DNA from 2 places in the Dietzia sp. oral taxon 368 genome. Region 1 is predicted to be linked to the other one. Evidence: riboswitches for the same ligand, from Rfam matches in the RefSeq annotation. Region 1 holds a riboswitch; the other holds the start of a gene.
The links. A riboswitch is a leader RNA that binds a small molecule or an ion and turns the genes downstream of it on or off. The one in region 1 is predicted to bind cobalamin.
Positions count from the first base shown of each region.

Region 2: another riboswitch for cobalamin. It lies ahead of C3V38_RS13555 (ABC transporter substrate-binding protein); the one in region 1 lies ahead of C3V38_RS05620 (hypothetical protein).

Region 1 is NZ_CP027238.1:1,170,418-1,184,555, reverse strand. Features, by position in the region: gene C3V38_RS05660 (sensor histidine kinase) at 1-1,108, opposite strand, end outside; gene C3V38_RS05655 (FtsX-like permease family protein) at 1,262-2,314, shown strand; gene C3V38_RS05650 (ABC transporter ATP-binding protein) at 2,398-3,168, shown strand; gene cbiE (precorrin-6y C5,15-methyltransferase (decarboxylating) subunit CbiE) at 3,213-4,442, shown strand; gene C3V38_RS05640 (cobalt-precorrin-4/precorrin-4 C(11)-methyltransferase) at 4,439-5,197, shown strand; gene C3V38_RS05635 (precorrin-2 C(20)-methyltransferase) at 5,333-6,880, opposite strand; gene C3V38_RS05630 (precorrin-8X methylmutase) at 6,877-7,542, opposite strand; cobalamin riboswitch at 7,599-7,733, opposite strand; gene C3V38_RS05625 (nitrite reductase) at 7,715-8,629, opposite strand; cobalamin riboswitch at 8,711-8,897, shown strand; gene C3V38_RS05620 (hypothetical protein) at 9,009-9,731, shown strand; gene C3V38_RS05615 (FecCD family ABC transporter permease) at 9,728-10,822, shown strand; gene C3V38_RS05610 (ABC transporter ATP-binding protein) at 10,819-11,628, shown strand; gene C3V38_RS05605 (ABC transporter substrate-binding protein) at 11,625-12,698, shown strand; gene C3V38_RS05600 (PepSY domain-containing protein) at 12,815-14,138, opposite strand, start outside.
Region 2 is NZ_CP027238.1:2,884,509-2,901,115, reverse strand. Features, by position in the region: gene C3V38_RS13605 (PaaI family thioesterase) at 1-301, shown strand, start outside; gene C3V38_RS17390 (hypothetical protein) at 488-1,039, opposite strand; gene C3V38_RS13590 (sigma factor-like helix-turn-helix DNA-binding protein) at 1,375-1,578, opposite strand; gene C3V38_RS13585 (ABC-F family ATP-binding cassette domain-containing protein) at 1,834-3,498, shown strand; gene C3V38_RS13580 (GyrI-like domain-containing protein) at 3,488-4,111, shown strand; gene C3V38_RS13575 (MarR family winged helix-turn-helix transcriptional regulator) at 4,136-4,570, opposite strand; gene C3V38_RS13570 (hypothetical protein) at 4,632-5,111, shown strand; gene C3V38_RS13565 (amidase) at 5,182-6,693, shown strand; gene C3V38_RS13560 (XRE family transcriptional regulator) at 7,270-7,545, shown strand; cobalamin riboswitch at 7,639-7,793, shown strand; gene C3V38_RS13555 (ABC transporter substrate-binding protein) at 7,889-8,935, shown strand; gene C3V38_RS13550 (iron ABC transporter permease) at 8,947-10,014, shown strand; gene C3V38_RS13545 (ABC transporter ATP-binding protein) at 10,011-10,814, shown strand; gene C3V38_RS13540 (ferric iron reductase) at 10,811-11,596, shown strand; gene C3V38_RS13535 (LLM class flavin-dependent oxidoreductase) at 11,593-12,522, shown strand; gene C3V38_RS13530 (hypothetical protein) at 13,038-13,958, shown strand; gene C3V38_RS13525 (hypothetical protein) at 14,021-14,878, opposite strand; gene C3V38_RS13520 (transposase) at 15,130-15,417, shown strand; gene C3V38_RS13515 (IS3 family transposase) at 15,417-15,737, shown strand; one part of gene C3V38_RS13510 (IS3 family transposase) at 15,789-16,073, shown strand; one part of gene C3V38_RS13510 (IS3 family transposase) at 16,076-16,607, shown strand, end outside.

The DNA of each region.
Region 1 (14,138 bases):
TCCCGGCCAGCCCGAACGAGGCCGCGGTGCGAGGGGCGGTGGTGTCGAACCCGCATCCGTCGTCGTGGACCTCCAGCTGCACCGAGGTGGGGCGGTGGTCGAGGGTGATCCTGATCTGGTCGGGCGACCCGTGCTTGACCGCGTTGGTCAGGGCCTCCTGCGTCACCCTGACGAGTACCGCCGAGAGTTCCGCGGGTGGGTCGGCGGTCAGATCGCCACCCACCGACACGGCGAGTCCGGGGTTCTCGGTCCCCACCTGCTCGGCGACGCGGCGCAGGGCCCCGGCCAGCGAGACACCGTCGAGTGGTGCCGGGCGCAGCGCGGCGATGAGCCTGCGCGTCTCGGTGAGGTTCTCGCCCGCCACCTCGCGGGCGAGACGGATCTGGTCCACCGCGGGATGCGAGGGATCCGAGCGCTCGGCGGCGTGCAACAGCATTCCGATGCTCGACAACCCCTGCGCCACGGTGTCGTGGATCTCGCCTGCCAGCCGGGCCCGCTCGGCCTCTCGTCCCACCTCCCGCTCCCGGGCGGCGAGCTCGGAGCGCGTGGCCATGAGCTCGGCGATCACCGCGCGCCGGGCCTGCGACTCGCGGTGTAGCGCGCGCACGCCGGCCCCCAGGCCGAGCGCCACGAGTGCTCCCACCACCGGCCCGATGATCCCGGCGGCGGTGAAGCCCTCGTGAAGTCCCAGGGCCAGCACCGCGACTGCGGCAAGAAATGCCACCGCCGCCGCGCCCGTTAACACGCCGAGGAGAAACTGGGCCAGGAAGAACAGTGGGAACACGAGGTAGGCGGCCTCGGGCACCTGGACCACGAGAGCCGCCCACAGCCCGACGACGACGCCCAGCCACCCCAGACGGATGGTGCGGGTCGCCTCGCGACGGCGCTCCCACACGGTCCCGATGCAATACACCGCGGCGAATCCCGCGGCGGTCACCACTGCAGGGACGTTGAGGACGCCGGGGGTGCTGCTGTGCGCGCCGATCAGGGTGAGCACGAGCAGCGCCGCCACCAGCGTGTGCAGCGCGATCTGGAGCTGCGTGAACACCACACGCACGCCCGCGGACTCGGGCGGGAGCTCCGCGGCGCTGGCTGGTGCAGGGGTCACCCGCTCGACGCTAGTCGCCGCGAACCGGGTCCGGCATCCATCGAAAGGTGGAGGCGGGACCCGCCTTTCGGTGCCGGAGAACCAACCTCGCGGTCGATCCGGTGTGGGGCCTGTGAGTCGAGCCTTGAGGTATGCCGTCGGAAAGGGAAAACCATGTTCTTCGCACTTCGTGACCTCCGTACCGCGAGGTGGCGTTTCGCCCTCATCACCGGGGTCGTGCTGCTGCTGTCGGTTCTGGTGGCGGGCCTGCTCGGTCTGACCGCCGGTCTGGCGAACCAGAGCGTGTCCGCTCTCCGGGCGCTCGGATCGGGCGGCTCGAGCTTTGTCCTGCCCACTGACGACAAAGGCGTCGTCGACCTCGATCGAGCGGCCCTCACCGACAGGCAGGTGGAGGAGATCTCGGCGCTGGACCCCTCCGCCGTGCCGGTAGGACTCGCCCGGCTCACCGTGGACGACGGCACGGAAACAGGCGTGTCCGCCGTCGCCGTGGGTCTGGCGGCACCGGTGGGCTCAGTGGCCCCGCCGTCAAGGGGGGAGGTCCTGGTGTCCACCGGGGTCGACGACGAGGTGAGCGGCGGCGTGGATGAGATCGGAATCGGTGGCGACACCCTGGCGGTCGCCGGAAACGCCGGCGATCTCTGGCACTCGCACACACCTGTGGTGGTGACCGACCTCGACACGTGGAGAGAACTCGCCCCCCGCGGCGGGGCGGCCACCACCATCGCGGTGTCGTCGGAAGCACTCGCTGATTTCGCCGTACTGGATCAGGGCCTCGGCCTGGTCGACTCCGCGGGACTCGTGGGTGCGTTGCCCTCGCACCGGGCGGAGAACACCTCGCTGAGGACCATGACCTACATGCTGCTGGCTGTGACGGCGCTGGTCGTGGGTGCGTTCTTCACCGTCTGGGGGATGCAGCGCCGCCGTGATGTCGCCGTGCTCAAGGCGCTCGGTGCGTCCACGGCGATGGTCGTCCGCGATTCGATAGGACAGGCGGCGATCGTACTGGCCGTGGGCATCGGGGGCGGAGTGGGGATCGTCGCGCTTCTCGGGCTGGCGGCGGCAGGCACCGTGCCGGTTGTCGTCTCGACCGGGACCACGCTTCTGCCGGCATCTCTGCTCGCGGTGCTCGGTCTGGCCGGCGCCGCCGCCTCGCTGGGGCCGGTCCTGAACGCCGACCCCAACTCCGCGCTCGGGGCCGCCCGATGAGCAGCCCCGATCGCAGCGGTCCTTCGCTGATGACGCCGCCCTCCGTCCACTCGCGGCAACCCTCAACCTCCGGAAGGAATCTCATGTCCGACACCGCTCTGCTCGAGGCACCGTCGACCACCGCGCTGAGGATGAAGGACGTCCTCCTGACCTTCCCCGACGGCGAGGGCAGGGTCACCGCCGTCGACCACGTCTCACTCTCGATCGATCGTGGGCGCAGCCTCGCCGTGACGGGACCTTCAGGCTCGGGAAAGTCCAGCCTGTTGGCGGTGGCGGCGACCCTGACCACGCCCGACTCCGGGCAGGTGTGGCTGCAGACCAGGGACGGCATGGTGGACCTGGCCACGGTGAGCCCTGCGGAGGGTGCGGCGTTGCGCAGGAAGGACATCGGGATCGTGTTCCAGCAGTCCAACCTCATCGAGTCGCTCACGGCACGCGAACAACTCGAGGCCATGGCCTGGCTCGGATCACGACCGTCACGGGCGCGGCGCCGCGACGTGCGCGGACGAGCGGACGAACTCCTCGGTGTGGTCGGCCTGGGTGACGCTGGAGAGCGGGCGGTCGGGGCGCTGTCCGGGGGGCAGCGGCAGCGGGTGGCGGTGGCGCGCGCCCTCATGAACCAGCCGGTGATGGTGCTCGCCGACGAGCCCACCAGCGCGCTCGATTCCGAATCCGGTGGGGTCGTGATGGATCTCCTCCTGGGTACCGCCCGGGATCTCGGGGTGGCACTGATGCTGGTCACTCATGACCCATCGATGGCGGCGCGGTGCGATTCCCAGCTCCGTCTGGTCGACGGAGCCGTGACGACCTCGACCGGGCGGGATCGGCAGCCGCGGGGAGGCTCGGTCGTCTGACTGGGCGCTGAGGCAGCTCGGCGGAGGCTGTAGGGTTCCGCGTCATGACAGCGCGGGTGACGGTGGTGGGGATCGGCGGTGACGGCTGGGCGGGTCTCGACGCGGCCCGCCGTAGCGCCGTCCTCGGTGCCGAGGTGGTGCTCGGCGGCGATCGCCATCTGACGATGCTCCCAGCTGAGGTCTCCGCTGAGCAGGTGCCGTGGACGAGGCCCTTCCGCGAGGGTGTGGCAGAGGCGCTAGCCCGGTTCGCGGACCGGCGAATTGTGGCCCTGGCCTCGGGTGATCCGCTTGTCGCCGGAGCGGGAACGACGTTCGTCGAGCTGCTCGGCGCCGAGGCGGTGGAGGTGCTGCCGGCGGTGTCCTCGGTGGCGTTGGCGCGGGCCCGGATGCGTTGGCCGGCCGAGTCGGTGGCGGTGCTGCGTGACCACCGGACGCTGTCTCGCGAGCTCGCCCCGGGCCGGCGCCTGCTGGTGCTGTCCGCCGACCGGCACACCCCGTCGGCTGTCGCCGCGGTGCTCCGCGACACCGGGTTCGGGGGGAGCGAGATGATCGTCCTCGCGGAACTCGGCAGCCCCGCGGAGTCGTGTGTGCGGTGCACGGCGCGAGACTGGGAACCGGGCCGCGAAGCGCCGCAGCTTCACGTCCTGGCAATCGAGTGCGTGGCCGATGCCTCCGCCCGGCCCCTCGGCCTGGCGCCCGGGCTGCCCGATGACGCCTTTGAGAACGACGGCCAACTCACCCGGCGTGACCTGCGGGCCTCGGCGCTGTCCCGGCTCGCGCCCTCGGCCGGAGAGCTGCTCTGGGACGTGGGGGCCGGCGCCGGGTCGGTGGGCATCGAGTGGATGCGGATGCACCCCGCGTGCCGGGCGATCGCCGTGGAGGCCGATCCCGAGCGTGCGGCCCGGATCGGGCGCAACGCCGCGGCGCTGGGGGTGCCCTCGCTGGAGATCGTGGAGGGCCGCGCCCCGGGCGCGCTGGAGGGCTTGCCCCGACCGGATGCGGTGTTCATCGGCGGGGGCGGTACCGCCCCTGGCCTGCTCAGACGGTGTTGGGACGCGCTCGCGCCCGGCGGACGACTGGTAGCTCATGCGGTGACGCTGGAGACTGAACGCGTGATGATCGACGCCCGCGCCGAGTTCGGTGGCGAGCTGACGCGGTTTTTCGTGGAACGCAGTGATCAGATCGGCTCGTTCACCGGCTGGGCGCCGGCGCGGGCCGTGGTGCAGTGGGCGGCCGTGAAGCCGCGTGGCGATGCGATGGAGGGAACCTCGTGACCGTTCACTTCGTGGGTGCCGGGCCGGGCGCGGCGGACCTGCTCACACTGCGCGCGGTTACTCTGCTCCGGTCTGCGGACGTGTGCTTGTACGCGGGGACGTACCTCGACGAGGGCGTTCTGGAGCACTGCCGTCCCGAGGCCCGACTGGTCGATACGCAGAATCTGGATCTGGACGGGATCATCGGCGAGATCGTCGCTGCTCACGCAGACGGGCTCGAGGTGGTTCGGTTGTGCTCAGGCGATCCGTCGATCTACTCAGCGCTGGCCGAGCAGACCCGCCGGTTGGACGCGGCCGGGGTGCCGTGGGCCGTGGTCCCGGGTGTGCCCGCTTATGCAGCTGCGGCCGCTGAGCTGGGTGTGGAACTGACGGTTCCCGAGGTGGTGCAGTCGGTGGTGCTCACCCGGACGCAAGCCCGGTCCACGGCGATGCCCTCTGCCGAGGCGCTGGAGAACTTCGCCGCCACCGGTGCCACTCTGGTGCTGCATCTCGCGATTACCCGCATTCGCGAGCTGGCCGAGCGGCTGATCCCGACCCACGGCGCGGACTGCCCGGTGGCGGTAGTGGCCAACGCGAGTCGCCCGCATCGGGTGGAACTGCGAGGGACCCTGGCTGATGTCGCGGATGCGGTGGAGGCGGCTGGCCTGCGGCAGGCTGCGGTGATTCTCGTCGGGCGCGCTTTGGTGCGGCCGGGGGAGGCGGAGTCGTGGCTGTACGCGTCGAGCCCGGAGCGGGAGGCGAAAAGGCGAGGTTAGGCGGCCCGTCGTGAGGCGCTCCCCAGAGGGGAGCACGGTGATCAGCGCAGATGACGTAACGTCTGGTAATTGGCGTTGATATGCTGCCAGGCAGGAGGCGGTTTTCGCACCTGTCGTCGTTATCGTGTGGCTAAATCACGCCTGAACGAACCTCGGGCTCCACGCCCGACCCGAGGCGGTGACCCGGGTACCGGACGCCCCCACGATGAGAAGGCACTTCATGTCGATTGACGCGCAGTCGAGCTCCCCGAGCGTGGTGACCGTGAGCGACTCCTCGGCCCGGCCGACGTCGCGGCCCACCACGACCGGGGTGGCGGGATCGCGGTGGCGCAGCAGCACCTCGCGGGCGTCGGCCACCTGGTGGGTGCGTGAGCGAGAAGCCGGGTTGTAGATGGCGAGCACCAGGTCGGCGGCGGCGATCGCCTCCAGGCGGCGCTCGACCACCGACCACGGCTTGAGCCGGTCAGACAGGCTCACCACGGCGAAGTCGGCGCCGATCGGGGCGCCGGCACGGGCGGCAACCGCCTGGACGGCGGAGACGCCAGGCGCCACCCGGATGTCGACCTCGGCGTAGGCGGGATCCTCAGCGGCCTCGAACACGGCCGAGGCCATGCCGAACACACCCGCATCGCCGCCGGAGACGACCGCGACCCGCTCACCGGCCAGCGCCAGGTCGAGGGCGAAACGCGCCCGGTCCACCTCCACAGTGTTGCCGGAGGCGTGCCGGGTCAGGCCGGCCCGCTGCGGCACGCGGTTGACGTACGGGGCGTAGCCGACGACGTGATCGACCTGTGACAGCACGTCGGTGACCTCGGGAGTGAGCCAGCAGTCCGGGCCGGGTCCGAGGCCGAGTACGTGGACGACGGGGCGACCGGCAACGGTCAGGGAGGGCGGCGTAGCGGGAGCGACGGCAGCCGCAGAAACATCGGACAAGGGAGCACCGCGACGTCCTGTCGGGTCCTCGTGCCGCGAGTCGCCGGGGACCACGATGAGAGAGAAGTAGGGAACCGAAGCAGGGTCGACGTCGGCCACGGCGTGGAACTGCTCGGCGCTCATCGAGGCCCGCTCGACGTACACCGCTCCATCGAGACGGCCCGCGGCCTCGAGAGCGCGTCGGACGGCAGGGAAGTTGCGACCGAGCTTCATGATGATCGCACCGTCGGTGTCGGCCAGGCGGCGGGCGAGCTCGGGCTCGGGCAGTGTGCCGGGCAGAACAGTCAGCACGTCGGTCTGCCGGACCAGGGGAGTGGCGGCGGTGGCCGTCGCGGCGGCGAAGGCCGGCACCCCGGGGACGATCTCGGTCTCGAAATGGGGCGAGAGCCGGTCGTGCATGTACATGAAGGAGCCGTAGAACAGCGGGTCACCCTCGGACAGCAGAACGACGTCGCGGCCGGCGGCCAGATGAGAGGCAAGCCGCTCTGCGCTGCGCTCGTAAAAGTCGGCGATCGCGCCCGCGTAGCCGCCGGGGTGGTCGGTGGTGCCCGTCGTGACCGGGTATTCGAGTCGCTCCTCGATCGCGGTCGCGGGGATGAGATCGGCGGCGATGCGGCGGGCGTTGGATTCCTTACCGCGACCGGCATGGAATGCCACCACGTCGGCGGTACCGATGAGCCGGGCGGCTTTGAGGGTGAGCAATTCGGGATCACCGGGGCCCACGCCCACGCCGTACAGGCGGCCGCTCACTCCTGCTCCTGGGCCAGGGCGTTGAGCGCGGAGGCCGTCATCGCCGACCCGCCGCGGCGGCCGTGGACGGTGACGAACGGGATGTCGATGCCATGGTCGCCGGCGAACGAGGCGAGCGCGGCCTTGGACTCGGCGGCGCCGATGAAGCCCACCGGGCAGCCGACGATCGCCGCGGGGCGGGGAGCGCCGTCGAGCAGCATCTCCAGCAGGTGGAACAGGGCGGTCGGGGCATTGCCGATCGCCACCACCGCGCCGTCGAGGCGGTCACCCCACAGCGAGAGCGCCGCCGCGGAGCGGGTGGTGCCCATCTGGGCGGCCAGCTCGCGGACGCCCGGCTCGGACAGAGTGCACACCACGTCGTTGTCGCGGGGCAGCCGGGCGCGGGTGACGCCCGAGGCGACCATGCGGGCGTCGCAGAGGATCGGCGCCCCGGCGTTGAGAGCGGCCCGGGCGGCGGAGACGAGCCGAGGGTGAACCTGCAGGTCGTCGGTGAGATCGGTCTGACCCGTGCCGTGGATCATCCGCACCGCGAGACGCTCGGCGTCCACCGGGACACGCGACAGGTCGGATTCGCGGCGGATGGTGGCAAAGGAGTCGACGTAGATGGCGGGGCCGCTATCGACATACTCGTAGCGACGCGGCGGCCGGACAGCTCCAGACACGACAGGTCCTCCTCGGGGTTCTCGCCCCGGCGTGAGAAAGCGCAGCGGCGCCCGGGCGGAGCGCGCTGATCCCCGGCGAGTATCTGGCTGGGCACACCCGCTGGGCGCGCCTCACAGTGGCGGAACCGCCCCGGATTCACACCGGGTTCCTCGCCGTGGGACAGCAGGCAGCCTACGCGTGCACGGCCACAACCCCACGCCACGGGGTGACGACGAGCTCGGTGACCCCCGGCGCCGTGAGACGCTCGAGCAGGGCGGGCGTGAGGACGCCCCCGGGCGCCGCGACGTGCTCGATCCGGCCCGCCGAGCCGGGGACCGGGCCGAAGGGTAGCGGGCCGGTGGGCTCGGGCAGGCGCGGGTCGGGGGCGGCGGTCGGAGCGAGCGCGGCAGGCGGGGCAGGGGGGCTGGCCTGCGCGAGCAGCTCGCGGACATGCCACGGCGCCTCGGGTCCGGTGCCGCGGGCATCGGCGAACGCCCAGGCCAGCGCAACCAACCGGGCGGCGGCCTCGGACAGCGGCACCACCTCGCCCCAGCCCTCGCCGATCCGCAGCTGCGCCAGCTCGGGTCCCACGACCACCAGCCCCAGGTCACACGAGCGGTCCACCAGGTCACCGCGGCCGTCGTCCAGCACGAACAGGAACCGGCCCGGCAGCGTACCGAGCGCGGGGTCGGCCAGCAGTCCGGCATCCAGGGCGTCGGTCACCGGCCGGAGGTCGGCGCGGCCCGCAGCCTGGTCGGGGTCGAGCCCCGTCAGCGGCGACACGAGGATGTTCCGCACTAGCTCATGCCCCGGCGAAGGCAGGAGTTCGGTCCCCGCGATCGCCGCCACCACCTCTGCAGGCAACTGCCCGTCAGAGTCCTGGGGCAGCGCGCGAAGCTGCAGGTTCGCTCGGGTGGTGAGGTGCACGTTGCCGTCGTCGTCGCCGTATCGTCTCGCCACCTCGCCCAGCACGGCGAGGGACGCAGGGGACACGCGGCCGCCCGGGACGCGCAGGCGCACAAGGGCGCCATCGGCGGCCGGCCACGGACGCAGGACGCCGGGGCACAGGTCGCCGCGCGTGCGGCGGATCGGATCGGGGGTGCTCACGGCAGACAGTGTGGCACCGGCGGCGCCCCTGGCACGGTGCCCCCCGGGCTCGCGGCGATCACACTGCTACCCTGAGCGCGGAACTGACCGCATCCGGCCGATCTCGACAGAGACCGACGGATGCCAGGGAACCCGGTGAGAATCCGGGACTGGCGCGCAGCGGTGTGGGGTACCGAACCGGCACGAGGCCACTGGAAGCGATTTCCGGGAAGGCGCCGGGGAGGGTCGATCCCGAGTCCGAATACCTGTCGGTTCCGCGACATCCGAGCGAACCTCGCGCACAGGTTTTGAAGAGATAAGGCCACACGTGTACCCCACGTATGAGCCCGTAGGCACAGGCATCAGTGCTGAAGCCGAACGGGCACTCGCGGCATACCCCGTGCCCCACCGATCCAGACCCGATCACGACGACCCGGCGTGGCGGAGCGCCGTCGAGCTTCGTGACCCGGCTTCGTGGCGCGAGATCGGGCAGCGCTACTCCACGCACCTGGGCACTTCCCACCTGGCGCCCGGACTGTTGTGCTCACTCCAGCACTACACGGGCCGGGCCCTTGGCCTCATGGTGGCGGCCTGGTGTGCAGACGGCACCCTCCTCGACCCGGCGCACGAGCGCTGGTGGGCCCACCTCGACGCAGCCGGTGCCACCGTCGAGGTGTCGATCCCCGGTACGCCGGTGGTGGGATGCGGCCCGGACCCCACCGCGCTGGTCGACGTGCTCCGTCACCACGTGACTCCGCTGGTGGAGGCATGCGTGGCCGCCGGGACCGTGACCCGTCGCGCCGCCCTCGGGGGCGTGGCGGCGTCGTGCGCCGGCGCCTTCGGGGTCGGCTTCCGGACCGTTCCCACCTCCCGACGGGCCGCGGTCGAGAACGGCGCCCGCGTCGTCGCCAAGTCCCTGAGCGAGCGGCCACTGGTGACGCTGGTGCGGCTGGACAACCCGCCCGCACTGGTTCACGACCGACACACCTGCTGCCTCATCCGGCTGGGGTCGGACAAGACCGAATGCGCGTCATGCCCACGGCTCAGCGAGGGAGAGCGGCGCGTGCGACAGCGCCTCCGCCACACACCCGCCCGGGCCCGAGCGGGGAGCAGCACCCGGTGAGAGTGGTGAGGGCGGGGGCCGCCCGACGCGCCGGACCACCCGCGGCCTCGGTCCGCTCCGCCCGCAGGATCCCGCCCGTCCCGTTGGCGATCGTGCTCACGATCCTCACGGCGATCAGCGTCGTGACCTCGGTGGCCTTCGGCGCCGAGCACATCCCGGTCGGTGATGTGTGGCGGACGGTGTGGGCGGCGATGACCGGAGGCGAGGCCCAGCGCGCGCACTTCATCATCATCCTCGACCTACGGCTCCCCCGAGCTGTGCTCGGGGCGCTGGTGGGGGCCGGTCTCGCGCTCGCCGGCGCAGCGATGCAGACCCTCGTGCGCAACCCGCTCGCCGACCCGTATCTCCTCGGCGTCTCGGCGGGCGCCGCAGTGGGAGCCACCGCGGTGATCACCATGGGCTTCCTGGGCGGGCTCGGCATCTGGGCCCTCTCCGGCGGCGCACTCGTCGGCGCGCTTGGTGCCACCCTGCTGGTCTACGCGGTGGCCACCGCCACCGGCGGGCTCACCGCGCTGCGGCTCATCCTGGCCGGCGTGGTGCTCTCCTCGGCGTTCACCGCCATCTCCTCGTTCCTGGTCTTCATCGCCACCGATTCGCGCTCGGCGGAGACTGTCATGCACTGGATGCTCGGCAGCGTGGCCGGAGCGACCTGGGCCAAGATCCCGCTCGCCGCGGTGGTCGTGGCGCTCGCGCTGGCCGTCGGGCTCGCAGTGCACTCCTGGCTGGACGCCTATGCAACCGGATCGGACACCGCCGCCTCGCTCGGCGTGCCCGTGCGGGCCCTGCGGATCGGGCTCTTCGTGTCCCAGGGACTACTGGTGGGGGTGCTCGTCGCCGTGGCTGGCGGCGTCGGGTTCGTGGGGCTCATCATCCCCCACGCCGCCCGGCTCGTCGTGGGGGCGACCCACCGCGCCATGCTCCCCGTGGCCGCCGCGGCAGGTGCGCTCTTCCTGGTCTGGGTGGACGTGATCTCCCGGGTCGTCGCCGCCCCGCAGGAGATGCCGCTGGGCATCGTCACCGGGATCATCGGCGCCCCCGTATTCCTGCTGCTCATGGGCCGCCGCGCCTACACCTTCGGGAACGCGTCATGACGCAGGCCGCCAGCGCGCACCTGGTCGCGCAGAACGTGTCCTGCGCCAGAGGGAAGAGAGTCATCGTCTCCGGGGTCGACCTCAACGTCCCCGCCGGCTCCCGCCTCGCCCTGGTCGGGCCGAACGGCGCGGGCAAGTCGACCCTGCTGCGGGTCCTGGCCGGCCTGGATGCCCCGGTGCAGGGATCGGTGACCGTGGACGGTCTCGATGTGCACCGGATGCGGTCCCGGCAGCGCGCGCTGCTCATCGCGGTCCAGGGGCAGGAAGAAGCCCCCTCGGCGGAACTCACCCTCGCCGAAGCGGTGGCGCTCGGCAGGACCCCACACCGCACCCCGTGGGCACTCGGCGAGGAGGGCGAGAAGGAGATCGTCGACCGGGCACTCCACACCGTCGGCCTGGCCGGCCGCGGCGACCAGTCCTGCACCCGGCTCTCCGGAGGCGAGCGCCACCGGGTCGTCCTGGCCCGAACCCTCGCCCAGCAGACCCCGCTGCTCATGCTCGACGAACCCACCAACCACCTCGACGCCGCCTGGCGACTCCGGCTCATGGACGCGCTGGACAGCCTGCACTCCACGGTGGTGGCCGCGATCCACGACCTCGACCTGGTGCTCCGTCACTTCGATGCGGTCGCCGTGGTCGATGACGGGCGGATCGTCGCCTACGGGCCACCCGTCGAGATATTCACCGCCGACCTCCTGGACGGGGTCTTCGGCGTCAACGGCGACATCGTCGCCCACCCACGAACCGGCCGACCCCACTTGCTCATCGGGGACGCGGTCACCACAGAAAGTAGAGACCAGCAATGAAGCGTTCAGTCATCACGGCAGGCCCCGCCCTGGCGATCACCCTGGCCCTGGCCTCCGCATGCGGTTCCGATGCCACGAACTCCGCCGACGGCGGCACCGGGGGAGAGGTCACCGTGGTCAACTGCGGCGAGGAGGTGACCTACCCCGAGACTGTCGACGAATTGTTCGCCTACGACTCGGGGATCATCTCCATCGCCCTGTCCGCGGGAGCTATCGATCAGCTCACGGCCGTGGCCGCCGCCTCGGAGGACGAGGACCTGCTGCGTCTGGCGTACGGTGACCAGTACGACCAGCTCAATGAGGTGACGGGCAAGGGCCCGACCCTGGAGAACGTCGTGGCCGCGGAGCCGGACGTCATGTTCGCCGGCTGGAACTACGGATTCTCCGACTCCCGGGGCCTGACGCCGGACATCCTCGCCGGGCACGGCATCGGCGTTTACCAGCTCTCGGAGGCGTGCCGCCAGGCCGAGGGCGAGGTGCAGCGCGGCACCATGGATCCGTGGGAGGCTCTGGATACCGACCTGCGCAACATCGGGATCATCACCGGGAACGCGGAGACCGGTGCCGCGGCCGCCGACGACGTGGCTGAACGGCTCGAAGCGCTCCGGGCTCTGCCCGCGCCCGAGGGCAGGCCCACCATCTTCCTGGTCGACAGCACCAGCGACACCATCCTGTCGTCCGGCTCCTTCGGCGGGCCTCAGGGGATCATCGACGCGGCGGGCGCACGCAGCGCGACCGAGGACGTGGCCGACACCTGGACAAGTGTCAGCTGGGAGCGCCTGGCCGCCGAGGACCCGGACATGATCGCGTTCGTCGACTACGGCGAGCAGACCGTCGACGACAAGATCGCCGCACTCAAGGCGCACCCCGCCAGCCGAGACCTCAAGGCGGTCCGCGAGAACCGCTTCGTCAACCTGCCCTACGGCATGTGGGTCTCCAGCCCCCTCAACATCGACGCCGCCGAGACGATCCGCGCCGTCTTGGAGAAGCACGGGCTCGCCCCCGAGACGGGCCTGACGCCGCAGCTTGACGTCACTGAGCTGCAGCTCGGGGGCAACGACTGGCTCTGAGGGGCAATCTCACCCGGGGGTAGGGCATCCCGGCCCGGGAGAGAGGGCCGCCCCGGCCTGCCGTTGCTTCCGCCCCGGCCTGCCGTTGCTTCCGCGCCGGCAGGCAGGGGCGAGCGCTACGTGGTGGACCCGATCTCGGCGTGCCGCTTCGCGGCGACGGACCGCCGCAGCGATATCAGCAGGTCAGCGACGACGAACAGCGCGAGAGACGCGCCGAGCAACGGCAGGAACAGCCCCACGGCCACGGCAAGAACCCCGGCGATGAGATACGCCGGCCAGCGATGGCCGGTGACCCCGCCCAGACCGGCGGGCAGGCCCCCGCGCGTCGGGCGACGCGTCCACCACATCCGATACCCCAGGACGGTCAGCGCGACGATCGTCAGGGCGGTTGCGGCGAGGGCGATCTGCAACGGTAGGCCGAACAGCATGCCCATGTGCAGGTAGATGCCCCACGAGGACAGCTTCGAGTACAGCGAGAGGTCGCGGAAGTCGAGACGGTCGACGACCTGCCCGGTGGCTCCGTCCACAGCCACAGCATCGGAGCTGAACGTCCACGGCACCCACCGCTCGCTCACCGACCACGCCGTGTGCGGATCAGCCGGCGGGACCATCTGCACCGGGCCCTCGAGACCGGCCTGGTGCGCCGCGGCCAGGACCACCGGCACCTGATCGACCGGCACCTCGAAGGCGGAAACCGCCGAACCGTGCCCCAGGTGCCCGGCGTGCTCGTCCCCGTCCGTCGCGGCGCCGGCGACCAGGGAGGTCTGCAGCGGATCCGAGCGCCAGTTCATCTTCTCCACGACCGTGTCCACGTTGGCTCCGGCGAACGCCGACCAGGTCAGGCCGGTCACCGCGATGCCGAGGATCGCGATCGCGAACCAGGTGCCGAGCGCGGCGTGCAGGCTCATGGCCTTCTGGCGGGAGCCGGGACGGGCCGGGAAGCCCCGCAGCAGTGTTCGGGTGGTTGCGGCCCTCCCGTGACGGGTCGACCGGACCTTCCGCCACCACAGCACAATTCCGCTGAGCCCCAGGACCAGCAGCCAGGATGCGGCGAGTTCCGAGTAGAGCTCGCCGGGCGGGCCGAGGTGGAGATCCCGGTGCAGGCTGGAGATCCAGCTCCGCAGCGGGAGCTCGCCCAGTCCCGAATGGCTGCTCAGGTCGCCGCGCACGTCACCGGTGGCGGGGTCCACGAACACCGCGCGGTTGAGACCGTCGTCCAGCGCGGGGTCGGCGAACAGGATCCGGGTGGTGGTGCCGGGCTCGTCGGAAGGCCAGATCTGGACCACGGCGAGCTCCGGGAACTGCGCCTGCGCGGCGTCGATCTGCTGCTCCAGACTGAGTGCGGTGGACGCGGGTGGCGCGGTCAGTTGTTCGGCGTAGACGAGCCGCTCCAGTGTCGGGGACAGCGCGTACAGGGCCCCGGACAGAGCGGCGATGACG
Region 2 (16,607 bases), 1.7 Mb from region 1:
CGTGTACGCGAGCATCGTCGAGTCCGCGGGCGGCGCGGGTGCCGGGTTCGCCGTCGCCGACCGCGGTCAGGTCGCGGTCGGCGTCCACAACGGGACCGACTTCCTGCGCGCCTCGGCCGGCGGGCGGGTTGAGGTGACCGCCGCAGCCCTGTTCCAGGGCCGTAGTCAGCAGCTGTGGGACGTGGTCATCACCCAGTCCGAGACCGGGAAGGTGCTGGCCCGCGGTCAGCTGCGGCTCCAGAACGTCGACCGCCCGGGCGACACCGGGGTCGCCGCCGCCACCGACCCGGCCGCGGGCTGAGCCACGCCGGCAGAGGGGGAGCGGCGGGCCGGCACCCGGAGGGCAGCTCCAGGTCGGCGAGGTCCGTCCACTCCTCGGCCGTGCCCGTGACGGCGTCGCTGTCGCGTGCGCCCAGCATGAGATACCCGGCGTAGGTGACCGCTTCCGCGGTCCGCGACTCGGGGGAATCACCGTGCCCGTCCGCGATCAGCGGAGAGGTGCTGCTGTTGAGGTCCCGCAGCGCTGACGCCAGCGTCGGTTGGTCCGGGGCCTGCTCGTCGCCGCGCGAGTACTCGGCGATCTCGCGGAGTGCGCGCCGGGTGTCGTCGCGGACGAACTCCCGCTCGGCCCGGTCGGCCGCGGCGGCGGTCGGCAGCTCCACATCTGCGGACCCGGGTCCCCCTCGAGCCATCGGCCGGCGTCGGGATTGCGGGGATCGCAGGCGGGGTCGTCGCCGGGCACGATGTGCCGGCTCGCCCGCGCCGCGCGGGCGTCGTACTCGCGGTGGGCGGCGGCGAGCTCAGTGCTGATCGACTCGGAGGGAGTCCAGATCCCCTTGACGACGGTCTCTTCGGCGTCGGCGAGCGCGTGGGGCGCGGCGTGGTGCTGCGGTCGGCTGTCAGGCCCCGGTTCGGTGGCCGCGTAGGCCGCTACCGCGTCCCGCGCGCGGCGCACCGCTCGACGTTCCGGTCGGCGGGGATCGGGGAGGAGATCCGCCATGGCCACCAGCCACGCCACGGCGGCTCCGACAGCGGTCATGGCCGGGACGAGGACGGGTTCGGTGCCGTGCTCGCCGACCGAGGTAGGAGCCGGCGGTGAAGGCGCCCAGGGCGGTGGCGACGACCAGGCCCAGTCCGATGCCGGCGACGGTCGCGGCGCGACGACGCAGCGGCGCGGCCGGGGCGTAGAGGACGGCGAAGGTCCCGGTGACGGTGAGTAGCCCCAGGTCGAAGCGCCCCAGCAGCATCGGGATCGCCAGGCACAGCAGGACCGTGAGCCCCGCCTTGGTCGCATTGGGCAGCCGCGGGGGACTCGGGGCCAAGGTGACGAGTGGTCGCAGTAGTTCTCCGGTTCGCGTACTCGCCATGTGCTCCTCAGGCTGTCCTTCCGAATCGCTTGTGCAGTGCCTGTCTGCTCACTCCCAGGACCGTGCCGATCTCCGCCCAGCTCAACCCGTGCACTCGGGCGAACCGCACGGCGGCGGCCTCTTCGCGGGCGATCTGAGCTTTTGCCCGCGCGATGGCGGCCAATCTGTCGAGGGGGGAGTCCTCCGCGCTGAAGTCGAACGTCGTCTCCACTGTCACCACCTCATCCGTCAACCTACGTTGACACCGCCGTCGATGTCAACCTCGGTTGACGCCGAGGGGTGCGTCTCGGAGCGGGCCCGGATATACTTCCGGGCATGTATCCCGGTGCCATCACCATGAAGCCCTGGTCCCGCCGCTGACGGCGGCGGAGACCACCTTTAACACCCTCTTCGCACGCCGTCCACGGACACACGCCGGGCGGCCATCTCGTGCTTCCCGGCTCCACGACGAGCCGAAGAGGGCACCGTGCACTACAACCAGTACCAGCATCAGCACCGGCATCACCGATTCCCCGCCGGACACCGCGCACACATCCGCCTGACCGGCGTGGCGGTGACCCTCGGGGACCGTACCGTGCTGGCCGGGGTCGACCTCACCGTCTCCGCGACATCGCGGCTCGCGGTGGTGGGTGAGAACGGTCGGGGCAAGACGACGCTCCTGCGCGTCCTGGCCGGACGCCACCTCCCGGACTCCGGCAGCGTCTCGAGGGTCGGGCGCATAGGGACCGTCGACCAACACCTGGACGCCCCGGAGGCGCGCACGGTCGGCGACCTCGTCGCCGAGGAGATCGCCGACAGCCTCGCCGCCCTGCGCGCGTTGGACGCCGCCGCCGACGCCATGGGAGCCGGGGAGCCCGGCGCCGAGGACGAGTACGCGGCCGCACTCGAGCTGGCCACCGCACTGGACGCGTGGGACGCCGACCGCCGCGTCGACGTCGCGCTCGCCGGGCTCGGCGCGTGCGACGACCGCGCGCGCCCGCTGGCGTCGTTGTCCGTGGGGCAGCGCTACCGGGTCCGCCTGGCCTGCGTCCTGGGCGCGCACCACGACCTGCTGCTGCTCGACGAGCCGACCAACCACCTCGACGCGTCCGGGCTGGAGTTCCTCACCGCCCGGCTGCGGGCGCACCCCGGCGGGGTCGCCGTCGTCTCGCACGATCGGGCGCTCCTGCGCGAGGTGGCGACGCATTTCTGCGACCTGGACCCGAGCCCGGACGGCAGGCCTCTGGTGTTCGGCGGCGGCTACGACGGTTGGCTCGAGGGGCGCCGTCGTGTGCGCTCCGCGTGGGAGCAGGCCCACGCCGAGCAGCTCGACGAGCACCACAGACTCGCCCGCGCCGCGGACGAGGCTCGGGACCGGCTCCGCGACGGGTGGCGCCCCGCGAAGGGACACGGCAAGCATGAGCGGTCGACGCGCGCGGGCGGCACCGTCCGGGCGTTCGTCCGCCGCCGCGAGGAGCTCGAGCGCCACCGCGTATCCGTGCCGCCGCCTCCGCCGCGGTTCCGGTGGCCGGCGTGGGACGTCCCGGCCGGGCAGCGAGTGCTGACCTGCCGTGAGGTCGTCGTGTCGGGGCGGCTGCGCACGCCGGTCTCGTTCTCGCTCGACACCGGCGACCGACTGCTGGTCACGGGCCCTAACGGGGCGGGCAAGTCGACGCTGCTCGCACTGCTCGCGGGAGACCTCCCTCTGAGCCGGGGTAGGATCGATCGTCGTCCTGCCGCACGGGTCGCGTTCCTGTCCCAGGAGGTGCCGGAGTGGGATCCGAGGCGGACCGCGACACAGATCTACGCCGAGCACGTCTCTCGGCTGGGCCGTGGCGACGCGCCGGGGCTGACGTCGACCGGGCTGCTGGACCCGCGCGCCGCCGCCACCGCGGTGAGCCGGATGTCGCAGGGCCAACAGCGTCGCCTCCACCTCGCACTGTGTCTGGCCGCCCGGCCCGCGCTGCTGATCCTGGACGAGCCGACCAACCACTTGTCGTCAGCCCTGGTGGACGGGCTCACCGAGGCGCTGGTCACCGCATCCTGCGCGGTGGTCGTCGCCACCCACGACCGGCAACTCCTGCGAGACCTGTCGACGTGGCCGACCCTCGCCCTGGCGCGGTCGGAGGTAGATGCTGCGCATGTCCGGTAGCGCGAACCCCGGAAGCGTCGACATCAAGAGGCTGCGACGCCACCTGTACTCCGGCCGCGTCGGGCGCGTCGACACGGTGGAGGTCCCGCCCATGTGGTTCCTCCGGGTCGACGGCCACGGCGACCCCAACACCGCGCCGGCCTACCGCGCGGCCGTCGAGGCGCTGTACATCATGTCGTACGCGATCCGGGCGATCGCGAAGTCGGAGCTCGGGCGGGTCCACACCGTGGGCCCGCTCGAGGGGCTCTGGTACGCCGACGATCCGCGGGTGTTCACCGCGCGGGATAAGGCCGCGTGGAACTGGACGATGATGATCTGGCAGCCCGAGTGGATCACGCCGGAGGTCGTCGCCGCCGGGGACAGGGTGACGACGACGAGGGGTTCGGACGCCGGCGAGCGTGTGCGGTTCGCGGAAGGGACCGCGGTTCAGACGCTGCACGTGGGGCCCTATGACGAGGAGGGGCCGGTCATCGCCCGGATGCACGCGGAGGCCATCGCGGGCCGGGGCGCCGTGCTGTCCGGCCACCATCACGAGATCTATCTCTCGGATCCGCGCAGGGGCGAGCCCGCGAGGCTGAGGACGATCCTCCGCCAGCCCGTCGCGTCCGGCTGAGCCGGTGCCGCCGCGCCGGGTCCGCTACGCGTCGGCCTCGAGCGAGTCGACGAGGCGTTGAGCGAGGGTGCGCAGTTGCAGCAGGTCCTCATCCGACATGTCCAGCCTTCCGAGCAGGGAACACTGGATGGCCTCCGCCTCTGCGCGCAGCTTCTCGCCGGACTCGGTGAGGTGGACGTGAACACTCCGGCCGTCGTCGGCGGACCGCGAGCGGGCGACGAGTCCGGCGTTCTCCAGGCGCGCCAGAAGAGGGGAGAGGGTCCCCGAGTCGAGGAGGAGGCGGTCGCCCAGTTGGCGGACGGTGAGGCCGTCCTCCTCCCACAGGGCGAGCAGGGCGAGGTACTGCGGGTAGGTGAGGCCGACCGACGCGAGGGCGTGCCGGTAGGCGGAGGTCGACGCGCGCGAGGCCGCGTAGAGCGCGAAGCAGACCTGATGGTCGAGGCGGAGATCGGCGGGCATGGGTCCGAGTATCCCCGACAAATCGGTTGCGCTCAATTAGGTTGTGCGCAACACTTCTCCCATGGACGAACTCACCCAGTCACACCGGGCCGCACCCGCGCAGTCGTCACCCGCCCGGGGGCGGCGGATCGGGGAGGCGGTCCGCCACGTCAGTCGCTGGGCCCTCGGCGCCGCCCTGCTCGGCGCGGGCACCGGACACCTCACGGCCATGCGCCAGGAGTTCCAGGCGCAGGTCCCGACGTGGGTTCCACTCGACCCGGATTTCGTGGTCGCCGCGTCCGGGGTCGTCGAACTCGGGCTGGGTGCCGCGCTCATCTTCACGCCGGTTCGTTTCCGCCCCGTGGTGGGCGGGGCGACCGCCGCATTCTTCGTCGCGATCTTCCCGGGCAACATCTCGCAGTACGTGACCGGCACCGCGGCCTTCGGGCTCGACACCGACCGCGACCGCTTCATCCGACTGTTCTTCCAGCCGGTCCTCGTCGCCTGGGCCCTGTGGTCGACCGGTGCGTGGCGCGCATGGCGGGCCCGGTCCCGCCGCTGACGGGGCCCGCCGCTGACCGTATCCGTCGTCCGCCCGTCTCCGGTGGCCCCCATGCGTAGACTCGGCGTCCATGCACTTCGACGAGTACCGGAGTCATGACGCCCTGGGTCTCGCCGCCCTCGTCCGCGGCGGTGAGGTGACGCCGGGGGAGCTGCTCGACGCCGCGACGCAGCGGGCCGACCTCGTGGCGCCGCAGCTCAACGCCATCGTCCGACGGATGGACGGCCCGGCGCGGGCCCGGGCCGCCGAGGAGCTGGCGGGACCGTTCGCCGGTGTACCGTTCCTGCTCAAGGATCTCGGCCAGGACTACCGGGGGGTCCCCACCAGCGGCGGGTCGCGGACCCTGGCAGAGGTGCCGGCGGCCGAGCACGCGACCGTCGTGCAGCGGTGGCTGGACGCGGGCCTGGTCGTCTTCGGCAAGACCAACACCCCGGAGTTCGGCGCGAAGGCCGTCACCGAACCGGCGCTGTTCGGGCCGGCCCGGAACCCGTGGGATACGCGCCGCAGTCCCGGCGGGTCTTCGGGAGGGTCGGCGGCCGCCGTCGCGGCGGGTGTCGTACCCGTCGCGGGCGCGAGCGACGGCGGCGGGTCCATCAGGATCCCGGCAGCCTGCTGCGGACTGGTCGGCCTCAAGCCCGGCCGCGGTATCGTCCCGACGGGTCCGGTACGCGGGGAGGCGATGCACGGCGCGGCGACCAACGGCGTCGTCTCGCGAACCGTCCGCGACACCGCCGCAATGCTGGACGTTCTCGCCGGCGGCGAGCCGGGCGGCCCGTACCTCCCGGCGATGCCGTCAGAGACGTTCCTGTCCCAGGTCGGTGCCGAGCCGGGCCGCCTGCGGATCGGGCTGTGCACGACGTCATCGATCAACGCTTCGCCCCACCCGGAGGCGCTCGCGTCGGTCGAGTCCGCGGGCCGTGCGCTCGAGGGGCTCGGTCATCACGTCGAGTTTCTCGAGTCGCAGCCCGTCGACGACCTCGCACTGGCCCGCGACTTCCTCACGAGCTGGTTCGCGTACCTCGCGTGGACGGTGGAGAGCACCCGGCAGCGGACGGGATGCCGCGACCGGGACTTCGAGACGGACACCCGGATCGTCGCCGCGCTGGGCAGGTCGCAGAGCAGCGTGGACTACCTCACCGCAGTGATGCGTCGCGACGACTACGTGCGCGAGTTGACCGCCTTCTTCTCGGGCTACGACCTGCTCATGACGCCCGGCCTCGCGGATCTACCACCGCTCATCGGCGCCCTCGACACCCCGCCGTGGGCCGTCCGGGGAGCGGAGGCGCTGCTGACGACCCGGACCGCGCCGCTACTGCGTCATTCCCGGTTCGCGGAGTCGATCATCGACGACAACCTGAGCTGGGTCCCGTACACGCAACTGGCCAACCTCACCGGGCGGCCGGCGATGTCGCTTCCACTGCACTGGACGCCGGAGGGCCTGCCGATGGGGGTCCAGTTCGTCGCGCCCCTCGGCGGGGAGAGCCGGCTCCTGCGGCTCGCCGGACAGCTCGAGCAGGCCCTGCCATGGGCCGATCGCCAGCCGACGATAGACGGCGCCGACACCGCCGCGTCGACGAGGTGATGCCCCGAACCGGGGCGGGCGCGACCGGCGGGCCCTCGTGGGGCAGCCGAGACTCGTCCCGACCGCGACCTCGGACCTCCCCGCCTTTCGTCACCCGTGACGTTTCGACTGCATCGTCGAGCACGCACACGGCCGGCACACCGGGACCGAGGATGGCGACGCCGTCCCGGACCGGGCACGGTGCCCAAGTCGCAGCCGGGCGGGCGACGCGAGACACTGTCGGCGCACCAGCCGGGTGGCACAACGGCACGGGGCGCGAGCGCGCCGTGGCGCGGTCCGGAGCCGACGGGTCGGCGGCGTGGGAAGGTCCGGACATACCAGCAGTGTCTCCGACAACAGGTCCGAGGCGGACGAGGGCGGGCACAGTCACGTCGACGCCGCCGGTCGAGAACGGCGGGACAACGCGAGCCCCGAGGATCACGACCTGCGGCCACGTCACGTCGCGCGCCGTCGGCCCCTTCTGGTCCGACCGCCGGATCCACCAAGTGCCGATAATCTACATTATGTAAAGTTTCACTTGTCGGATACGTTAATTCATACTTGACGACCCCTCGGCGCAGGCGGACACTCGGGCCCATGCATACCCCTCGCCTGGTCGAACTCATCGACGCCCACAAGCGTGCCTATGGCGTCAGTGAGTCCGAGCTGGCCCGCCGAATCGGGATCACCCGCCAGAATCTGCACCTGTGGCGCACCCACGGACTGCGCGGCCTGCCGGCCCGGACCACGCTCGACGGCATGGCTGCCGAACTGCGTCTCCCGTATGTCCGGGTGCTCGAGGCAGCCCTACGCGATGCCGGCTACCTCGACGACACCGACCACGTTGCCACTACCGAGTCGCCCCTCTTCTAGGGCATGTCGCTTCACCGGCCTGCGGCCTCAGGGGTGAGGAAATGCTCAGGTATGCTCCCCGTTAGTCGGTTCGGTGCCGCCTGTCCCTGCGCTACTTCTGCGCTCGGAGCCGGGCGATATCGACGCAAGAGGGAATCCGGTGGGAGTCCGGAACTGTCCCGCAACGGTAAGAGAATCCAATGGCGTGGTCACAACATCCCCGCCACCAGTTCTCGAGTCCGACACCTGCCGGCGCAGGGGCGCACCCCGCGCTCCTGCACTCACGGCCGAGGAGCCCTCACACATGAATATCAAGACCCGTCGACCACGGCTGTCCCGTGACAGAGTGGTCACTCTTTTGGCAATGCTCGGCTTGGTGGTCACGACCGCTTGTTCGGCACCTGAGCAGCCCTCCGAAGAGACGCCGGCTCAGTCCATCACGGTTGTCGACGACGCCGGACGGACCGTGGAGTTCGACGGCCCGATCGAGTCGGCTGTGGTGGCTAACCGCTACAACAGCGAGCTGATCCGGGCGATGGGCGACATCGACAAGGTGATCGCCGTCGACGCCAACACCGCCCAGGATCGCGTCTATTGGGGTCAGTTCGATCCGGATAACGTCATCGGCAAGGGCCAGAGCGAACTGAACGTCGAGAAGATCATCGAGCTCGATCCCGAGGTGCTGATCCTGCCGCGCAACGGCAAGGTCGACGAGTACGCGGCCGCGCTGGAACCGGTCGGCATCAAGGTCCTCACCGTCACCGGGTGGGACAACGGCGATTTCGCCTCGCAGCTTGAGATCCTCGGTAGCGCCTTTGACAATGAGGCCGGAGCCGAGAAGGTCACTGAGTTCTTCGAGTCGACCAAGGTCGACATCGCCGACCGCGTGGGCGGAGTCGAACCGAAGAAGACCGTGTACTGGGAGTACGGCGATCCCTATACCACCGCCATTCCCGAGACGTCCAACGACGGGTGGCACCAGATGATCGTGGCCGCGGGTGGGGTCAACATGTTCGGCGACCCCACCCTGGAGGGCGACACGGTCGATCCCGAGCAGATCCTGGCCACTGCCCCGGATCTGATCCTCAAGACGACTTCGGGTGGGGCGCTGAAGAACACCGGCGTCTACACGCCCCCGGCCGACGGTGAGTTCGCCTCGATCGGGCAGGAGATGATCGCGCGTCCCGGGTGGCCGGAGCTCACCGCCGTGCAGGAGGGCAACGTCCACATGATCACCGGATTTGCGGGCGGCGGACTCGGCAAGATTGTCGGAGCGGCCTACCTGGCAAAGTGGCTCTACCCGGAGCAGATGGCGGGCTTCGACCCGGACGACGTCTTCTCCCGGTGGCTGGAGCTCCAGGGTATGGAGCTGCCAGAGGGTCACGTCTACACCGTCCCGGCCACCCGGTGATCTGACAATCCGTGGCGAGTCAAACTACTCGTGATGACCGCCGGACGATCCTGGGAACCCGCCGCACACGGCGACTGATCCTGGTGGCCGCGGCGGCGATCATGCTGGCGCTGGCCTGGGCGGGCGTGGTCAACGGCGTGACCGACATCAGCTCGGTCAGGTTGCTGGCCACGCTCGTACCCGAAGGTGACCGGTGGGCCACCCCGTTGACGTGGAACGAGTGGGTCGCGGTGGTGCAGCTCCGCCTGCCGCGGATCGCCATGGCCGTCGTGGCCGGGATCGGGCTCGCGGTGGCCGGCGCGGGCATGCAGATCATCACCGGCAACCCCATGGCCAGCCCCTTCACCACCGGGATCTCCAACGCCGCGGCCTTCGGCGCCTCCGTCGCGATTCTCACGGGTCTGTCAATCGTCGGGTCCCGCACCCTGGGCACGATGGTCGCCGCGTTCATCGGCGCGGTCCTGTGCTCGCTGCTCGTCTTCTCAATCGCCTCGGTCACGCGGATGGGTCCCACCGCGATCATCCTGGCCGGGATCGCCCTGAGCTATCTGTTCTCGGCCCTGGCGGCGGGACTGCAGTACGTCGCGGACGAGCAGCAGTTGTCGTCGATCATCCACTGGACATTCGGGGACCTCGGCCGGGCGACCTGGTCACAGATCGCGATCGCCGCCGTCGTCGTCGTCCTCGCCTGTCTGCACGCCCGCGCCAACACAGGCAACTACCAACGGTTCGCCGCGGGCGACGATGTGGCGCGGGCCCTGGGCGTCTCCGTCACGCGGCTGCGCCTGGAGACCGGGTTGTCGATCACCTTGGTCGCGGCCACCGTGATCAGCGTGACCGGGGTCATCGGGTTCATCGGCCTCGTGGCTCCACACATCGCGTCCATGCTCGTCGGGGCCGATGAACGCTACCGCCTACCGCTGACCGCGATCACCGGGGCGAGCATTATCCTGGCGGCGGACCTGGTGGGCAGACTGGCCCTGAGCCCGATCATCATCCCGGTGGGGATCGTGGTGTCGCTCATCGGGGTGCCGGTGTTCCTGTGGTTGATCCTGCGCGAGGGCAGGTGGTCGCGGTGACCGATGCGAAGTCCGCGACTGGTCTGAAGGTGCGTGGTCTGTCGGCCGCACACCGCCGCCGCGGCGAGGCCGTGATCGCCGGAATCGACGTGGACGTGGCCCCCGGTGAGATGGTGGGCATCCTCGGTCCGAATGGCTGCGGCAAGTCCACCCTGCTCAAGTCCGTGTGCGGCGTGCTCACCCCCCGCTCGGGCACGATCGTGGCCGACGGAACCGACATGGTGAAGGTTCGCCCGCGCCGACGCGCGCAAATCCTGGGTTACGTCCCCCAGCACGACGATGGGGTGGGCCGAGCCCTCACCGTGGCCGAGTCGATGAGTCTCGCACTGGATCGGCGGCGCCTCAGCGAGGAAGCCACGCTCGACATCGTCCTGGGCATCGCCGAGCGACTCGGCCTCGGGGGGATGGCATCACGCCGCGCCTTCGAGCTCAGTGGCGGCCAGCAACAGCGAGTGCTGATCGGCCGGACCCTGGCCGCGCAGACCCCGTACCTCCTACTCGACGAGCCGGTCAGCGCGCTAGACCTGCGTTACCAGCTGGAGATCATGGAGATAGTGCGCGACCTGGTCCACACCGACGGCGTGGGGGTGGCGATCGTCCTGCACGACCTTAATCTGGCTGCCGCGTTCTGCGACCGACTGATCGTCCTCGACCAGGGACGCGTGCACTCGCAGGGGCGGCCGGCCGACGTCATCACCACCGAGTTCGTCGAGACCCTGTACGGCCCCGTGGCCGATGTGGTCCACCTCAACGGGGCCAGGTACGTGGTGCCGGCCCGGAGAAGGAACCCCGAGACATGACCGACATCCCCGCACTGTTGACCGCCATCGACGGCCTCGGCCCGCCGTTCCGCGTCATCCGCCTGACCCCGGGCGACACGGCTGCCACCGAAACGGCGGCGGGTAATCAACGCTTCCACGGCATGCAGCTGTGCGACCCGGCATCCGGGCAGGCCCGTCGGATGGTGGAACTGCACGCCCAGTTCCGGGGGATGGAGACGGGGCGGCACGCCGGTTCGTTGGTGTTCCAGCGCTACTGCCATCGGGTCTGCGCGGTCGCGGTGGCGGCGTGGATGTTGCACGGCGTGGCACTCGATCTCCACGCGGCGGGGGTCTCGGTCCGGTTCACCGACGGATCGCCCGACCTGCTGACGCTGCACTCACCGCAGGTGCTCAAGGACGCGACCCCGGAGCAGGTCCTGACCGCCACCGTCGACGGGCACCTGCGCCCGCTCGCCGAGGCGGTGAGCGCGGAGACCGGGCCCGGGATGGGCAACCTCATGGGAAACATCGCGGCAGGCTTCGCCGGAGGGTTCCGGGCGCTCGCGGACCGGCCCGACACCGGGCTGACCACCCACCACATCCGCGAACATGCCGAGTTGCTGCTGTCCGCCCGTCCCGAACTGCGCCGGGGAGGCGAATTCCGGATCCTTTCCGATCCCGCCGGACCACGTCTGTTCTACGACCGAAAGTCCTGTTGCCACTGGTACGCCGCCCCCGACGGACGGTACTGCTCATGGTGCTCGCGGCTGAGCCAGGACGAGCGGACACGGCGCTTCGAGGAAGCGATGACTCGCGGGTGAGGCACCCGGACCGCGACCAGCGCGAGCTCGGGTGGGGCGTGGTCTGCCACGTCAGCGGGACTGACGGGCCTGCGATGGCGTTCGAGCGCACGATCCGCCTCGCCCAAGTGGCCGAGGACGCCGGGTACGGCTCATTCTGGGTGGCCCAACACCGCTTCGGAACCGACGACGCCCACCTGCCGTCGCCGCTCCTCCTACTCGCGGCTCTGGCCCGGGAGACCGATCGGATCGCCCTAGGAACGGCATCCATCTCGGCGGCCCTCGAGCACCCGCGCCGACTCGCCGAAGACGCCGCCGTGGTGGACATGCTGTCCGGCGGGCGCCTGGAGCTGGGGCTCGGGAGCGGATCGGACCCGATCGCCTCCACTGCGTGGGGGCTCGACCACGACCGCAGGCACGGTCGGTTCTGGGAGGTGGTGGACGAGCTGAGGGGGCTGCTCGTCGGCGCGATCCACCCGCGGCTCCATCCGCCCGCTCCTGACCTGATGGACCGTCTGTGGATCACCGCCGGCAGCAGCGAGACGGTGCTGCATGCTGCCGGCCGCGGCCTGGGGCTCATCGCCGGTCGGCGACGCGTTCGCCCTGGAAATATCCCGGCGCAGGAAGACCTCAGGGTCGCGGCCCTGTTCGATACGTTCACCGCTGCCGGAGGCGGGAAGATCGCGGTCTCCCGGCCCCTCGTGGCGACCGAGGAGTCGTCCGTCGCCGACTGGGTTGCCGCCGAAGAGCGCAGGGTCCGCGGGCTGGGGGCACCATTGACGATCTCCACCGGCACCGCCGCGCACATTCTGGACGCGCTCTCCGCGGACCCCGGGGTGCGACGAGCGGACCGCGTCCTGGTCCACACCCGCCCCATCGACGTGCCGCATCAGGTCGAGGAGACGAGCCTGCGGATGCTCGTCGACCGGCGAGCAGGCGGGAGCTAACCCTATCGACGCAGTGACCGGCACCCCGTCTGAGCGGGGCGCCACCCAAGCATGTCGCCGGTTGAGCCGAGGTGCTGCCGGGAGTGAGCCATCTGCGCCGGTGTGTAAAACACTGCAGTGCAGTCGATTCGAAACCGCCGAATGCCTGCTCCCGTGGGACGGAGGTCGCGTCGATGCGATCCGATCAGGCACACAAGAGAAAATCCGGTGGTGCTTGACCGCTTGACGAACTGCATGAAGACCGCTGATGTCGAAAACGGCGTGAAACCCAGCACCACCTACGAGGAGCACTACGGTCGGTCACGGGCTACTCGGTCGAAAGAGCGCGCCTACCAGCAGCCATGCGAAACCGATAACCAGACGTTATGACAAGGGTGAAGGCAGGCACGCTCGGTCGTCTGCCTTCACGGTTCCGGCTCCCATTGCATTGATTTTGTCCGCTTCGAGCCGACACCCACCAGTTTTGTGCGCAAGCTCTGACGAACTACGCCAGCCCATAAAACTAGACTGTGCTGATGGCTACGAAGAGGGTGTCCCCTGCAGTGCTTGTGCCGCTGCAAGAGGCCTTGGCTACTGCTTACTGGTTCAAAAACGATCTGAGAGCATTCCTGCGCAGCGCCACCGGCGAACCCGAGCTGATCGCTCAGCTCGACTGGGGCGGTTCGTATAAGAGAGCCATCGTCCGTCAACTAGTCACTACGCTCGCTGACAACCAGCACCGGTACTTCGACACCCTAGTCGCGCTGATCTTGGCAACAGCTGAGATCGATCCTTCCTCACTGAAGCGGCTCGATGACGGTGCCGCCAAGTATGAGTCCGCAATCGCGGCACTCAGAGTCCTTCAGGACATGGTCGGACCGTACCGCGCTATGCGGTCGGAAGCAGAGGCGGCAGCGCAACGTCGCCGCCTTGACCAGGAGCGCGCCGAGCAGAAACAGGCGCTCGCACGTGAGACATCGGAGCTGAACGCCGAGTTCATTTCTATGCACTCCCAGCAAGCGCAGGCGCGTGGCTATGCCCTGGAAAACCTGCTCAATCGGCTCTTTGCCCTATACGACATCGACGTAAAGGGACCGTTCCGCATTCAAGGGGAACAGATCGACGGCGCCTTCACGTTCGAAGGAACCGACTACCTCCTGGAGGCAAAATGGACGCAGGAGCTGAGCACCACTTCCGACCTGTCGATTTTCGCAGAAAAAGTGCGTCGCAAGCTGGACAACACCCTTGGGTTGTTTCTCTCCATCAGTGGCTTCCAGCCCAACGCCGTGGCTCTGAGCGGAGAAGGTGGCCGACGATTGTTACTGCTCGCAGAGGGTTACGACTTGGCGATGGTGCTCGACGGGAAGATCCTGCTAGACGAGCTGCTACGTCGGAAGAAGCAACACGCGGCCCGCACCGGCGAGATCCTACTTCGCGCTGCAGACATCCTGTCCTGAAAACATCAACGGATGCCGATGCTCTCTCACACCCCTGTTGATAGTCGGCCGGAAGGTGTCGTTCAGGCCTTTTTCGGCATGCGTTCATGCACACGCAGAGCCGACTCAGTAAGTCGAGTCAGCGGGTAACCGGCGAGGTGAAGCCACCGCAGGACACCCCATTGCAAGGTGGCGGCAGCGGCCTCTACAACCTCTGTGATGAAGACGGGGTCCGGCATCCGTGTGCTGCGAAAATGGCCAGGCTCGTACTCCTCACCGATCTCGACGTCGTAGCCGACCATGCCGAACCAGTTTTGACCGTGCCCCGCTCCGCTGGCCGCGTTCCATAGGAACGACCAACGGTCGGCGTCACCGCCGACCGTTTCCGCCGCCTGGCGAACAAGCCCCTCGTATCCAGGCGGTTTGTCCTTCGGTGAGGCACCAGCTCCGAGGTCGCCGGCGCGCTGCACGGTGTCAGCCATCCGCTGGTCAATGCGCTCGACAGGGTATCCCCCAGCCAGCTGTGCCTTGCGCTCGTACCCGAAGTCCTTGTACATCATCCGCAGTAGCCGACGCACGCACTCACGTGGGTCGTCAACATCGGCCAGCAGCCAGACCGCATGTGCTCCAGACTCAAGACCGGCCCTGCCCATGAGCAAGTACGGCCGGTATCGCACATTATTAACATGGGCTTCGTCGAACGAGTACGGCGCCACCAGGTCGGCCCACAGCAGCATGTGCTCGATGCCCGCGCACAGGTAATTGTGCGACCACGCCGACACCTTTTCCCACGGGTACAACGCATCGGCGCACGCGAGGAGGCTGGCGGGGATCGGATCGACCGCACCGTCCAGAGCGAGTTCGCACGCCCGGATTGAGTAGGTCGCGCGCACCCAACGCTGCTGGTGTTCCTCACTGAGGAAGCCCTGGGGTGATGCCATCGGAGGATCATCGCACCAGTGCATTCGCCCAGTAAAGCGCAGAGGGTGAGACAGGCTCCTCGGGTTGGTCCCGAGCGGTGGCGCTCACTCCGGCCATATCGAGACGCTCGCGAGGCGCTGACAGTACTGCGTTATCGGTGGCGACCTCCATTTGACCGCCCCCTCTCGACCTCGCGCTCGGCTCCTGAGCTGTCCCGGGGGTTTCGGACACCGGATCTGAGGCGGATGATCGCTTCGGGAGGGAGTCCAGGATGCCTGCTGCCAAGCCGCCGGAATTTCGGCGCCGAGCTGTTGAGCTTGCTCGTCTGCGGGAGAAACCGATCGCCGAGATCGCCCGGGACCTGGGGATCAGCGAGTCCTGTCTGCGCCGGTGGATGGACCAGGCCGACGTCGACGAGGGGCATAAGTCCGGTCTGACGAGCGACGAGCGTGCGGAACTGGCGCGTCTACGCCGTGAGAACCGTGTCCAGGCGATGGAGATCGAGATCCTCAAACGAGCCTCGGCGTACTTCGCCCGAGAGAACGTGCTCCCAAAATAGTGGCCCGGCTGATCCATGACCTCGCCGCCGACGGGTTCCCCGTGGCGGTGGTCTGCCGGGTCCTGCAGGTACCGCGATCGTCGTACTACGACGCGATAGCCGTGCGTCCGCCGACGGAACGCGAGATCACCGACGCGCATCTGCCGAACGAGATCATCGACATCTATGCCGCGAGTCGGGGCACCTACGGCGTCCGGAGGGTGCATGCCGACCTGGTGCTGCGGCGCGGTCACCGGTGCGGTCACTGCCCCAGCTACCGCACCGAGCCTTCATCACTGCCGATCCTGGCGGCCCAACGCATGGGGCTGATGCATGAGTAGGTGACATCTGATCTGGCTTGCCCTGCGGGGCGGGCCTGGAAGGATGTTGCTGTGCCCAAGCCCTACCCCCAGGAGTTCCGCGACGACGTCGTCCGGGTGGCTCAGTCCCGCGAGGACGGTGTCTCCCTGGACCAGATCGCCCGGGACTTCGGTGTCCATCCAGTGACGTTGCAGAAGTGGATGCGCAAGGCCGACGTGGAGGCCGGGATCAAACCCGGCACCACGTCGGCCGAGTCGCGTGAGCTGCGCGAGGCCAAGCGCCGAGTACGTCTGCTGGAGCAGGAGAACGAGGTCCTGCGCCGCGCTGCTGCCTACCTGTCCCAGGCGAATCTGCCGGGAAAAGGTGGTACCCGCTCGTGAACGAGCTCGCCGCTGACGGCATCGCTGTCACGGTGACGTGCCGGGTACTCGGAATTGCTCGTCAGCCCTACTACCGGTGGCTCAAAAAGCCCGTGACCGACGCCGAACTGGCCGAGGCGTACCGGGCCAACGCCCTGTTCGATGCCCACCGCGAAGACCCGGAGTTCGGGTACCGCTACCTGGCCGACGAGGCCGAGGCCGCGGGCGAGAAGATGTGCCGGCGAACCGCTTGGCGGATCTGCTCGTCCGGTGGCTGGACCAGCGCCATCAGCCGAAAGGGCCGCGGCAAGCACCGCAAGGCCGGCGAGCCCGTACACGACGATTTGGTCGAGCGGGACTTCACCGCCTACGGTCCGAACGAGCTGTGGCTGACCGACATCACCGAGCACCGCACCGGCCAGGGCAAGCTCTACCTGTGTGCGATCAAGGACGTCTACTCGGGACGGATCGTCGGGTATTCGATCGATGCGCGAATGAAGTCCCGCCTGGCGGTCAACGCTCTGAACAGCG